Regions from separate parts of the Lactococcus sp. FSL K6-0773 genome, predicted to be linked through region 2. Evidence: predicted binding sites of a transcription regulator. Region 2 holds the regulator's gene; each other region holds the start of a gene.

Region 1 (4,193 bases), 120 kb from region 2:
GGTAAAAAATATGGTTCTTCATTAGCCAAAACTTTTGTCAAAGAAAAAACATATAATAAATACATGGCTTGGTTGGATAAGGGGCAAAAACGCTTTAATATTGTTTTCGCGCTCCTCATTTTATCTCCTATTGCCCCAGATGATGCCCTTGTTTTAATAGCAAGTCAAACAAAAATGAGTTGGAAATTCTTCACTTGGAGTATCTTATTATGTAAACCATTGCCAATTCTCCTCTATTCTTATCTTTTGATTTTTGGAGGAGACCTTCTTGGGCACATTTTATAAAATGCTGAAAGTGCTTCAGTGTTTTTTTATTGGAATTTTTGAGAAAGAATGCCCAAATCATCCAAAAAAATTGTATAATAGAATGGATTTATGATATTAAACAGAAGTCACCTCAATAATAAAATTGTTTTTGTAAATTTGAAGCAAAAGTTAGAACTAAGTGATAGCAAATTGCCCAAATGAATTGCCAAAACAAGATTAAACTGACTGGAGCTAGTTTTGAAAAACAAGAAAGCAAATAGATTTACATTTGATTCACGAATTGATTATGGGCTAATTTTACCAGCCTTTATGTTAATATTGATTGGTCTTTACGCACTTTATGTTGCAGTAAGTCATGACCACCCCACGCAAGCAACGAATCTAGTTGTTCAACAAGGAACTTGGGTTATTGTCGGACTCTTTGTTGCTTTAATTGTCATGCATATGGATTCAAGGTTTTTATGGAATTTAACACCATTTTTTTACCTATTAGGTCTTATATTAATGGTTCTACCGATCTTTTTCTACGATAAAGCAACCTATGCTTCAACAGGTGCAAAAAACTGGCTCGCTTTTGGAGGACGAAATCTTTTTCAACCGTCCGAGTTTATGAAACTTTCCTATATTTTATTTTCGGCTAGGATTGTGGTTACCTTCCAAAATAATCTAAAAAAACGAGTACTCAAAGATGATTTCCGCTTAATCGGACTTCTGATACTTGAAACAATTCCAGTTGCCATTTTATCAGTCTTTCAAAAAGACTTCGGAACTTTCTTGGTCTTTGCAGCTATCTTTGCTGGAATTATTTTAGTTGCTGGTATTTCTTGGAAAATACTTGCGCCAGCTTTTTTTTTCGTAGCAGCAGTAGCTGTAGGAATTGTTGCTCTAGTTGCTTCACCAGAAGGACAAAAATTTCTTGAAAGTACCAGTTTTGCTCAGTATCAGGTCAATCGTTTTATCGCATGGTTACATCCTTTTGAATATTCTCAGACTTTCAGTCTTCAACAAGCACGCTCATTGATTTCAGTTGGTGTTGGTGGTCTTTGGGGTAAAGGAATTGGTGTAGCTAATGTCAATGTTCCCGTTCGAGAATCAGATATGATTTTCACTGTCATTGCTGAAGATTTCGGATTTATTGGATCAGCCTTTTTGATTTTCCTTTACTTTATGCTGATTTATCGAATGATTCGAGTAACTTTCAAATCAAATAATCAGTTTTATACCTATATTTCAACGGGTATTACTATGATGATTCTCTTCCATGTCTTTGAAAATATTGGAGCAGCGATTGGTGTTGTTCCTTTAACAGGTATTCCCTTACCCTTCATTTCTCAAGGGGGATCGGCCTTAATGGCAAATATCATCGGCTTAGGGCTCGTTTTATCAATGAAATATAATCAATTACCAGAATTTGTCAAGGAACAAAGACAAATTCCAGTTAAGGGTGATAGTCGAAAAAATCGTCGAAGAAATAGACATTAACAATTAATAAGAATACAAAAAGTAAAAGTTACTGACAGAAAATTCAGTAGCTTTTTTATTACGATAAAATATTTAAAAGTCTATATATACCAAGGAAGAAAACGCTTTAAATTTTTGTAAATTATTAGAAATAATGATAGAATAAACTCGTGAGAGAAATCTCAAATACTAAATTTAATTGATTGCCTGAAACGACAACCATCCTATATAGAGGAGGCGTTTTTATGCGCGCAGCACGTTTTTACGACCGCGGGGATATCCGCATTGATGAAATTAATGAACCAATAGTAAAAGCTGGCCAAGTTGGCATTGATGTGGCTTGGTGTGGAATTTGTGGAACAGATCTCCATGAATTTTTAGATGGCCCAATTTTTTGTCCGTCAGCAGAACATCCTAATCCAATTACTGGAGAAGTACCACCAGTCACTCTTGGACATGAAATGTCTGGGGTTGTAAATTTTATAGGTGAAGGAGTAAGCGGACTTAAAGTAGGTGACCATGTCGTTGTCGAACCTTATATCGTTCCCGAAGGGACTGATACAAGTGAAACTGGACATTATAACCTCTCAGAAGGCTCAAACTTTATTGGTTTGGGCGGAAATGGTGGAGGTTTGGCTGAAAAAATTTCTGTTGATGAACGTTGGGTTCACAAAATTCCTGATAACTTACCATTGGATGAAGCTGCTCTAATTGAGCCACTATCAGTCGGCTATCACGCTGTTGAACGAGCAAATTTAAGTGAAAAGAGTACGGTATTAGTTGTTGGTGCTGGACCAATTGGACTATTAACTGCTGCCGTTGCAAAAGCGCAAGGACATACTGTTATCATCAGTGAACCTAGTGGACTTCGTCGTAAAAAAGCACAAGAAGCACAAGTTGCTGATTATTTCTTCAATCCAATTGAAGATGACATTCAAGCTAAAGTTCATGAAATTAATGAAAAAGGAGTGGACGCAGCCTTTGAATGTACCTCTGTCCAACCGGGATTTGACGCTTGTCTAGATGCGATTCGTATGGGTGGAACAGTTGTCATTGTCGCAATTTGGGGCAAGCCGCTAGTGTTGATATGGCAAAATTAGTAATCAAAGAAGCTAACCTTTTAGGAACGATTGCTTATAATAACACTCATCCAAAAACAATTGATTTAGTATCAACAGGTAAAATAAAATTGGACCAATTCATCACAGCTAAAATCGGTTTGGATGATTTGATTGATAAAGGATTCGATACGCTGATTCATCATAATGAAACAGCTGTTAAAATTTTAGTTTCACCAACTGGTAAAGGTCTATAAAATAAATAAATAAAGGAGAAATAAGATGTCTAAAATTGCAGCAGTTACTGGAGCAGGTCAAGGAATAGGTTTTGCAATCGCAAAACGTCTCTATAATGATGGTTTTAAAGTAGCTATTATTGATTACAACGAAGAAACAGCTCAAAAAGCAGCAAAAGAACTTGGAGAAAACTCATTTGCGATTAAAGCTGATGTTTCCGACCGTGAACAAGTTATTTCAGCTTTGAATGCTGTTGTCGACAAATTTGGTGATTTAAATGTTGTAGTTAATAATGCCGGAATTGCCCCAACAACACCAATTGAAACAATTACACCTGAACAATTTCATCAGGTCTATAATATTAATGTTGGTGGAGTTTTGTGGGGGACACAAACATCAACAGCACTTTTTAGAAAATTAGGTCATGGAGGTAAAATTATCAACGCAACCTCACAAGCTGGAGTTGTTGGAAATCCAAATCTAATGCTCTATTCTTCTTCAAAATTTGCTGTTCGTGGGATGACTCAAATTGCTGCTCGTGATTTAGCAGAAGAAGGAATCACAGTTAATGCTTATGCACCAGGGATTGTAAAAACACCAATGATGTTTGATATTGCGCATCAAGTTGGTAAAAATGCTGGTAAAGATGATGAATGGGGAATGCAAACTTTCGCAAAAGATATTGCCATGAAACGTTTATCTGAGCCTGAAGATGTGGCAAATGTTGTTTCATTCTTAGCTGGCCCTGATTCAAACTATATTACCGGTCAAACAATTATTGTTGATGGAGGAATGCAATTCCATTAATCTAAAAATGAACTGTCAAGTTTTTATCTTGACAGTTCATTTTATTTTATGCTATAATTGTCTTAAATAAATGAACGAGGTAAGGTCTATTGAAAATCTAAGTTTTGAACTTTAAAAATATTCGTAAAAATCGAGTGTTTTTGTTGTCTTCATAACTTAGAGAGAATAGACTTTTATTATGTTTACAGATTGGGCAATTTGTCAGAATTTGTATCTTTTAAAGCTCTTTTCACCTAAGTTGTGAAAAGAGTTTTTTAATTTAAGGAGAAAATAATGAATCAAAAACAAAAAGAAATGCAAGCTAAACTAGAACAAATTAAGAAGAATAAACCGCAATTTGCTGGGAAAAATACTAATGGGATG
Region 2 (4,193 bases):
TCAAGACATTATCAAAGGAATTCAAGAGGCTGATCGTATTTATATTATTGCCGCCGGAACGTCTTATCATGCAGGTTTTGGGGCAAAAATGATGCTTGAATCTTTGACAAATACACCGGTTGAACTTGGTCTTGCTTCAGAATGGGGCTATGATATGCCTTTGCTGAGCCAAAAACCATTCTTTATTTTCCTTTCACAGTCTGGTGAAACGGCTGACAGCCGTCAGGTTTTAGTAAAAGTAAATGAATTAGGACTTCCAAGCTTAACAGTTACAAATGTTCCCGGTTCTACTTTGTCACGCGAAGCAACTTATACAATGTTAATCGGTGCTGGACCAGAAATTGCAGTTGCTTCAACCAAAGCATATACAGGACAAATTGCAACTTTGGCTTTTCTTGCAAAGGCAGTTGGTGAGGCTGAAGGGGAAGTTAAAGCAAAAGAATTTGATTTAGTTAAAGAATTGTCTTTAGTTGCTCAATCAATTGAAGCCACTTTATCTGAAAAGGATGAAATTGCAGCAATTGTAGCTGACTTATTGCCAACTACTCGCAATGCCTTCTATATTGGTCGAAAACAAGATTATTATGTAGCAATGGAAGCTTCTCTCAAATTAAAAGAAATTTCTTATATTCAATGTGAAGGATTTGCTGCTGGAGAATTAAAACATGGAACGATTTCATTGATTGAAAAAGGAACTCCAGTACTTGCTTTAATTTCTAATAATGAAGAAGTAGCAGCTCATACTCGTGGAAATGTAATGGAAACAGTGGCTCGTGGAGCCTCAGCTATCACAATTGTTGAAGAAGGAGTGGCTCGTGAAGATGATACAATTGTTGTCAACCAAGTTCATCCTTATTTGTCAGCAATTTCAATGGTTATTCCAACACAATTAATTGCTTATTATGCGTCAATGCAGCGTGGACTTGATGTTGATAAACCACGTAACTTAGCTAAAGCAGTAACAGTTGAATAAAAGTTACTGACAGAAATCTCTGTCAGTAAAATGATAACTAAAAATAAAAAGTTCTGAGATTCATCAGAACTTTTTTGGTTAATTAATCTTTTGTCAGTGACAAAGGCCAGATTTTTCCGTATATAATAGTATGTATGAACTAAAAGAAAATCCGTATCCGATGCAACCTAGGGAACGCTTAGAATTTTTAGGAGAAGAGTGCTTGTCTGATGTTGAGCTGTTAGCGATATTATTGCGAACAGGGACAAAAAAATACTCATCATTAAATTTGGCCTTGGAAATTCTTCAACATTTTGAAACTTTGGATAATTTGCGCAAAGCTTCGATTAATGAACTCAGAGAAATTTCAGGCATTGGACTGGCAAAATCCATTGAAATTCGAGCAATGATTGAATTTGGAAAAAGGATACAAACCACTAATAGAAAACGTTACGGTCAAGTTTTGAGTTCCAGAGAATATGGCTTGAGTCTTGCTTTTGAAATGCAAAATTTTGAGCAAGAGCATCTTGTGGCGACTTATTTAGATGGTCAAAATCGAATTATTGAAAAAAAGACAATTTTTATAGGGGCGGTTAATCAGGCAACTGCAAGCCCTAGAGAGATTCTTTATCATGCAATAAAAAATCTCTCAGTAGGACTGTTAGTTGCACATAATCATCCCTCAGGAAATTTAAAACCAAGTCAAGCTGATAAAATATTTACTACCAAAATAAAAAAATCTTGCGAGGATGTGGGGATCAATTTTATTGATCATATTATTGTAGGGGCTGGTAATTATTTTAGCTTTCGGGAAGAAGAGATCAGAAAATGAAGGATTATATAACAAACAATCACTTCTCAACTATAAAGCAAAGAAAAAGAACAGTCAATAAAAACTGTTCTTTTATTTTGTACTAATTTAGTTTTCTTGAGCTCCCATGAAAAATAGTAGTGTTTGCAGCTCCTTAGTTAAGTCAATTGATTGAACAACCACATCTGAAGGGACTTTCAAACGAATTGGGGCAAAGTTTAGGAAACCTTTGATACCAGCTTTGACTAGAGTGTCAACAACTTCTTGGGCATTTTCTTTGCGAACAGAGAGAATTGCTGTTTTGATATCCGATTTTTTAACATTTTTTTCTAAATCAGAAATATTATAAATTGGAATTCCATCATCTGTTTGTGTTCCAACTAAGGGATTGCCAGAAATATCATAGGCTTGCGTGATTCTCATTTTGTTTCTATCTTGGAATTGATAATGAAGTAATGCACGACCGAGATTTCCGACACCAATCAGAGCGATATGCGTTTCTTGGTCTTGGCCAAGAAGTTCTCCAAAGAAATCACGGAGCACTTTCGTTTCATAGCCGTATCCACGTCGGCCTAATTCGCCAAATAAAGAGAAATCTCGGCGAATTGTGGCAGCATCTACTCCAATTTTTTCTGAAATAAGTTGTGAGTTTGTGCGTGTCACATTTTCTTCGACAAGACTTTTGAACAGTCGATAGTACTGTGGCAGTCGTTTAGCAGTTGCTTTAGGCAAGCTTTTGCTTGGTTTATGATCAGTCATTGTTATACCTCAAAAATTTAATTCGATTTTATTAAAACTAATTAATATTTAGTTTCTTTGTGATAATTTTATCAAAAATTTGTGAAATTATCAAACAAAAGGAATGGAACATTCGTAAAAAATGAGAAATTGATTACAATTCTAAAAAAATATTTATTTTCCCCTTTTAATTAAGGCGCTTTCATGTTAGAATAGAAATATGAAAAAATAGATAGGGAGAAAATATGATTAAAATTTATCTTAGTGGTTCATGTTCATCTTGTAGAAAAGCTAAAAAATGGTTACGTAAACATCACATTGAATTTGAAGAAATTAATTTATCAAAAGATTTTATGGAAAAAGATGATTTAATCAAAATTTTATCCTTGACTGAAAACGGATTTGAGGATATAATTGCGACCCGAGGGAAAACATACGCATCTTTAAATTATAATTTCGATGAATTAGGACTAGAAAAAGCTTTTGGATTAATTCAGGAAAATCCACGTCTTCTAAAACGACCATTAATTTTTGACGAGGACTGTCTATTGATTGGTTTTAACGAGGATGGAATCAGAGCGTTTATTCCACCAGAAGTTAGGAGAATTGAATTGCGTGAAAGATTAATTTTAGTCTAATATTAATTTTATTTTTAGCTTATCAGATCTGGTAAGCTTTTTAATTTTAAGAATTTGGAAGAACTACAAAAAGCTTGCCTTAAATGCTATAATAGAAGGACTGCTTTTCTATCATATGAAAAGGAAAAACGAAGTATTAAAAATATGCTTTGAGATTTAACGAAGAGGATAAATATCATGATTTTACTGCAAGGGAATGGAATTGCACGCACTTTTGGTGGCGATGTTTTATTTGAAAATATCAATTTTAGTTTACAAGACCATTCAAGAATTGCCCTAGTTGGCCGAAATGGAGCTGGTAAGTCAACCTTGCTTAAAATTATTGCTGGAGTTGAAGAAGCGAGTCGCGGAACTGTATCCAAGACCAAAGATTTGACAATGAATTATTTAGCGCAAGATACTGGGCTGAATTCCTCAAGGACAATATTTGCCGAAATGCTCTCTGTTTTTGATTCGCTTCGCCAAATGGAAAAACAATTGCGCCAGATGGAATTGCAAATGGGAGAACTTGCTGGGGATGAATTGACAGCTTTGATGAAACGTTACGATGCTTTATCAGAAGAATTTCGGATGAAAAATGGATTTACTTATGAATCTGAAATTAAGTCTGTCTTAAATGGTTTTCGTTTTGATGATGCAATGTGGGAAAGAGAAATTTCAAGTTTATCAGGGGGACAAAAAACACGTTTGGCTCTTGCTAAGATGTTGCTTGAAAGACCACAACTTTTGATTTTGGATGAACCAACTAACCACTTGGATATTGAAACTTTAGCTTGGCTTGAAAATTACCTTAAAAATTACGAAGGTAGTTTATTAATTGTCAGTCATGACCGCTACTTTTTGGATAAAGTGGTTAATGAAGTCTTAGAATTATCTAGAGGAGAATTGACTCGTTTTTCTGGAAATTATTCTCGCTATGTTGAACAAAGAGAGCAAAAACTCTTGTTAGAACTCAAAAATTTTGAAAAACAACAAAAAGAAATTGCTAAATTAGAGGACTATGTTGCCAGAAATTTAGTTCGGGCTTCGACGACTAAAATGGCGCAATCGCGTC
Region 3 (4,193 bases), 450 kb from region 2:
ATCTTTGAATTCCAACTTAGCCAATGAGCGAAGGTTTTGCAACCAACCACCCTTAGCTTTATTAGATGGGTTAGCACCTGGTGAGAAGAATTCAAGTTTAGATTTATTTACTGTACCATCTTCATTGAGGAATACTCCTTTATGTACTGGAGAATTACCAGTTTGTTTAGAGTAAGCAACGTTAGATGTAATTGTCAAAAGTGAAACAGTAGCTTCAGCATTTTTGTAAAGTTTGTGTGAAGCTAATTTTTCATGGTACATTTTCATGACAAGTTTAGCAATATCATCAGCACGATCATCATCTTCACCATAACGAGGGAAATCACCTTCTACTTCGTAATCGTAGATATAGCCATTTTCATCACGCAATGTTTTAACTTTAGCATATTTAATTGCTGAAAGTGAATCAACTGTATTTGCGAATCCACAGATACCAAATCCCATGTTAGCACGAACTTTAGTAGGCAAGAAGGCCATTTGAACTGCTTCATAGTTATATTTATCAGTCATGTAATGAATGATATTCATTGCATCAACATAAGTATCAGTCAACCAGTCGAGAGATTTGTCAAAGTTTTCCATAACTGTATCATAGTCAAGAATTTCGTCACGAACAGGTTCGATGTCGAATACTTTATAATCTTTATGAACGTCATCATAACCACCGTTCAAACCAGTCAACATTGCTTTCAAGACGTTTACACGCGCACCAAAGTATTGGAGGTTATGACGTCCTTCTTCATTTTCTGGATCAAGTGGTGAGACACAACAAGAGATACATGACATTTCGCCATATCCATCTTTAGCCATTGTTTCAACACCTTCATATTGAATAGAAGAATGCTTGTGGCTCATAGACATTGAATAACGTTTGAATGAGTAAGGAAGTTTAGAATCCCAAAGGACTGTCAAGTTTGGTTCTGGAGCATTTCCGATTGTATCAAGTGTGTTCAAGAAACGGTAGTCCATTTTAGTGACACGGTGACGTTCGTCATTACCCATACCAGCCATAGATGTTGTGATGAATGTTGGGTCACCAGAATAAAGTTCATCATAAGCAGCTGCACGAGCAAATTTCATTGTACGAAGCTTCAAAACGAAATCATCAACAAATTCTTGAATTTCTTGTTCAGTAAATGTTCCACGAGCAAGGTCACGTTCTGCAAAGATATCAAGAACGATTGGAACACGTCCAAGTGAAGTTGCAGCTCCATTAATGACACGACATACTGCCATATAAGCGATGTTAACCCATTGGATTGCTTCTTTTACGTTCATAGCTGGACGTGAAACATCAAGACCATATAAAGCACCAAAGTTTACAACTTCTTGCAAAGCTTGGTATTGCATATTAATTTCTTCTTTAAGACGAATGTTTTCTTCGTTAATTTCAGTGATTGCATCCCATTCTTTTGCTTTTTCCTTCATAAGGTAATCAGCACCGTAAAGGGCAAGACGTGCATAGACACCAATGATACGTCCACGAGAGTAAGCATCTGGCAAACCTGTTACAGTATGAGCATGACGTGCTTTACGAATTGCTGAAGTATAAGCACGAAAGATTCCATCATTTACAGAAGTCATTGTTTGTGACAAAACATCATGCAAGCCTGGGTCAACTGAGAGACCGTGTTCTGTCAAAATCTTTTCAGCAACACGAAGTCCACCTCTTGGCATGAAATTCAAGCGGAAAAGTTCGCTATTTTGCATCCCATAGATGAGTTCAAGTTCTTTATCATTAGCATCGATATATCCAGCAGGGATTTTATCAATAGAGGTTACGCGGTCAGTATCGAAGGGAAATCCTACTTCTTCGTAGTGATTTTTTGTATCTTCAATAATTTTCTTTACTTTAAGTGTACGTTCTGTTGGCCCAGCAAGAAAGCTTTCATCACCATCATATGGTTTGTAGTTTTCTTGTACAAAGCGAGTAACGCTTGCTTTATCGCGCCAGTTGGTTCCTTTAAAACCATCCCAAGCTTGTTCAAAGATATTTTCCGTAACTTCGGTTTTCATTTTGAAATCTCCTTTGTTCTTTCTGTTTCAAATTACAACTTCATTATATCATACAGTTTGAGAATAGCAAACAGAATTCAAGAGAAATTACAGATTCTTTACTAATACAGTTCCAATTATTTTAATATCTGTTATACTTTTTTAAAACGTTTTCATAAATAATTCACAAAATAGTTTTAACAAACATTGCTAACTTCATAATCTGCAATCACTAATTAATTTTTTCACAAAGAGCAAAAAAATGGAGATTTTTCTCCATTTTATAACATATCTTTTTTATGTAACCACCAAGTGACCCAAACACATAATAAAATTCCTAGAACTAAAATAAGCCAAACCATCCAATTAAAATTTTGACCAGGAATTGGAACATTCATTCCGTAAAAACCAACAATTACTGCAGGAATCCCTAGAACGAAAGTAGCTGATGTCATGATTTTCATGACAATGTTCAAGTTATTAGAGACAATGTTTGAGAACAAATCTCGGAGATTTTCTAGTAACTTGAGCTGAATCTTGGTTTCTGTATAAGCTTGGTCTGTTTCGACAAAAATATCATAAATCTTTTCAGCAAAACCATCTTCATCATCTTCTCTCAAGTAATCAATAAAATCCTGAAGTACTTGCATATTATTGTGCAAGGCATCTTCAAAATAAATTAAACTTGCTTGAATGGCAATCAAATCAACAATTTGGTCGTTCTTTGTTGAATTTTTGATTCCCTGTTCAAGTCTGCGACGCCTTGTTCGGAAATCTCTCAAATAATCATGGAAAGTGTGTGTCATTTGATACATCACTTGAAAAATAACTTGATGTTTGTAGCGTTTATAATCATATTCACGCTCGAAAATTAAGCCATTATCAATCTCATGATTAAGTGCTAAAATAACCGATTCATTTTTAGTCCAAACCAAAGAATATGGAAAAGTCGCCACTTCTCCATAATTAGAAAGTGCAGGATATTGTAAGAGAATCAGATTATTATCATTATCATCTGTTTCAAAACGGGCATTTTCATAGTCATCCAAAATTCCTGATAAATAGTCAAAAGGGAAGTCATAGTATTCAGAAATATTCCCAATTTCTTCACGTGTTGGATTGAGAACATAGGTGAAATTCTTCATTTCAGAGGTTGAAATTAATTTTTTTTCGTTGGATAGTTCATAATTTTTAATCATTTTCCTATCTATCCCTTCTTTTCCTGATAAAAGAGGATTGGAATCCTCTTAGTGTCCCTTTAATTGTAGCAGATTTTAGACTTTTTTTCCGAGTATTTTATTCTCTACGACTTAAGAAAACATTTACATTAACTATTGGTCTAAAGAATACTTTGTGATATAATAAACTTATTAACTTGAGGAGATTTTTTTTGAAATTCAAACACGAACCCCTAAATTTGTATCTAAACTTTAAAAAATCAGCTGAACAGTTTCCTGATAGCCCAATTATCTTTGATGAGGCTGTTGGAGCTTTCCCCGAACTAGCTCTTGAAACGACTTACCAAAAGACTCATCAAGCAATTGTTGATAAGGCAAGTCTCTTATCTGAGTTGGGAATCAAAAAATCGGATAAAGTCATTATTTTTAAATCAAGTGCTTTTGATACCTATCTTTTAGCTGTTGCTGTTTCTTATCTAGGCGCTGTTCCAGCAATGATTTCTTATCATCTTCCTGCCGAAACAATGGATATTTTAGCTGGACGTTTAGGCAATCCTTGGCTCATTTATGACCAAGTTACTGACAAAACTGTAAATGAAATGAAGAATCTTGAAGATTCTAAAAAACTTTCTGTCAGTAAATTTGCTTTGGAAAAACCTACTCAAATTGCTGACAGTCAGCAATTGGCCAGTGATGAGATTGCTTATCTCACTCATACTTCTGGAACAACTGGTGTACCAAAATTAATCGCTCACTCTGCTAATTCAATGGGTTGGCGTTGGGTGCTTCAAAGAACTGTAATGGATTGGATGCCTGATAAGGAAGAAATTTTAGCTTTCCATATTTCTCCTGTTCATTCTCGTTTCAATATAGGGGTTTCATCAGCAATGACCTTTGGGTTTGGCCTTATGCCCCTCAATGATTTATCAAAAGATAATCTTGTCAATCTTTTTGCTAAACATCAGCCTTATGCTTTTGAAACACATCCAAACGATTTTGTTCGTCTAGCGAATCTTGCAA

Evidence for each region. The regulator Rex, encoded in region 2, represses fermentation and respiration genes when NADH is low (regulators of the CRP and FNR family bind a similar motif). The targets are predictions, from matches to a motif close to TTGTGAANTANTTCACAA.
Region 1: a site for Rex is predicted at 1,897-1,914, ahead of MHB61_RS04200 (2,3-butanediol dehydrogenase). Genes of this name have one in related genera too.
Region 3: a site for Rex is predicted at 2,168-2,185, ahead of pflB (formate C-acetyltransferase). Genes of this name have one in related genera too.

What each region holds. Positions count from the first base shown of each region.
Region 1 covers NZ_JBBOVF010000001.1:873,486-877,678, reverse strand. Annotated here, with positions in the region: gene MHB61_RS04210 (TVP38/TMEM64 family protein) at 1-285, shown strand, start outside; gene MHB61_RS04205 (FtsW/RodA/SpoVE family cell cycle protein) at 505-1,749, shown strand; gene MHB61_RS04200 (2,3-butanediol dehydrogenase) at 1,974-2,828, shown strand; gene MHB61_RS04195 (hypothetical protein) at 2,816-3,043, shown strand; gene MHB61_RS04190 ((S)-acetoin forming diacetyl reductase) at 3,069-3,830, shown strand; gene MHB61_RS04185 (hypothetical protein) at 4,104-4,193, shown strand, end outside.
Region 2 covers NZ_JBBOVF010000001.1:755,364-759,556, reverse strand. Annotated here, with positions in the region: gene glmS (glutamine--fructose-6-phosphate transaminase (isomerizing)) at 1-973, shown strand, start outside; gene radC (RadC family protein) at 1,104-1,784, shown strand; gene MHB61_RS03645 (redox-sensing transcriptional repressor Rex) at 1,872-2,522, opposite strand; gene MHB61_RS03640 (Spx/MgsR family RNA polymerase-binding regulatory protein) at 2,747-3,139, shown strand; gene MHB61_RS03635 (ABC-F family ATP-binding cassette domain-containing protein) at 3,317-4,193, shown strand, end outside.
Region 3 covers NZ_JBBOVF010000001.1:1,206,681-1,210,873, forward strand. Annotated here, with positions in the region: gene pflB (formate C-acetyltransferase) at 1-2,016, opposite strand, end outside; gene MHB61_RS05665 (magnesium transporter CorA family protein) at 2,277-3,194, opposite strand; gene MHB61_RS05670 (class I adenylate-forming enzyme family protein) at 3,386-4,193, shown strand, end outside.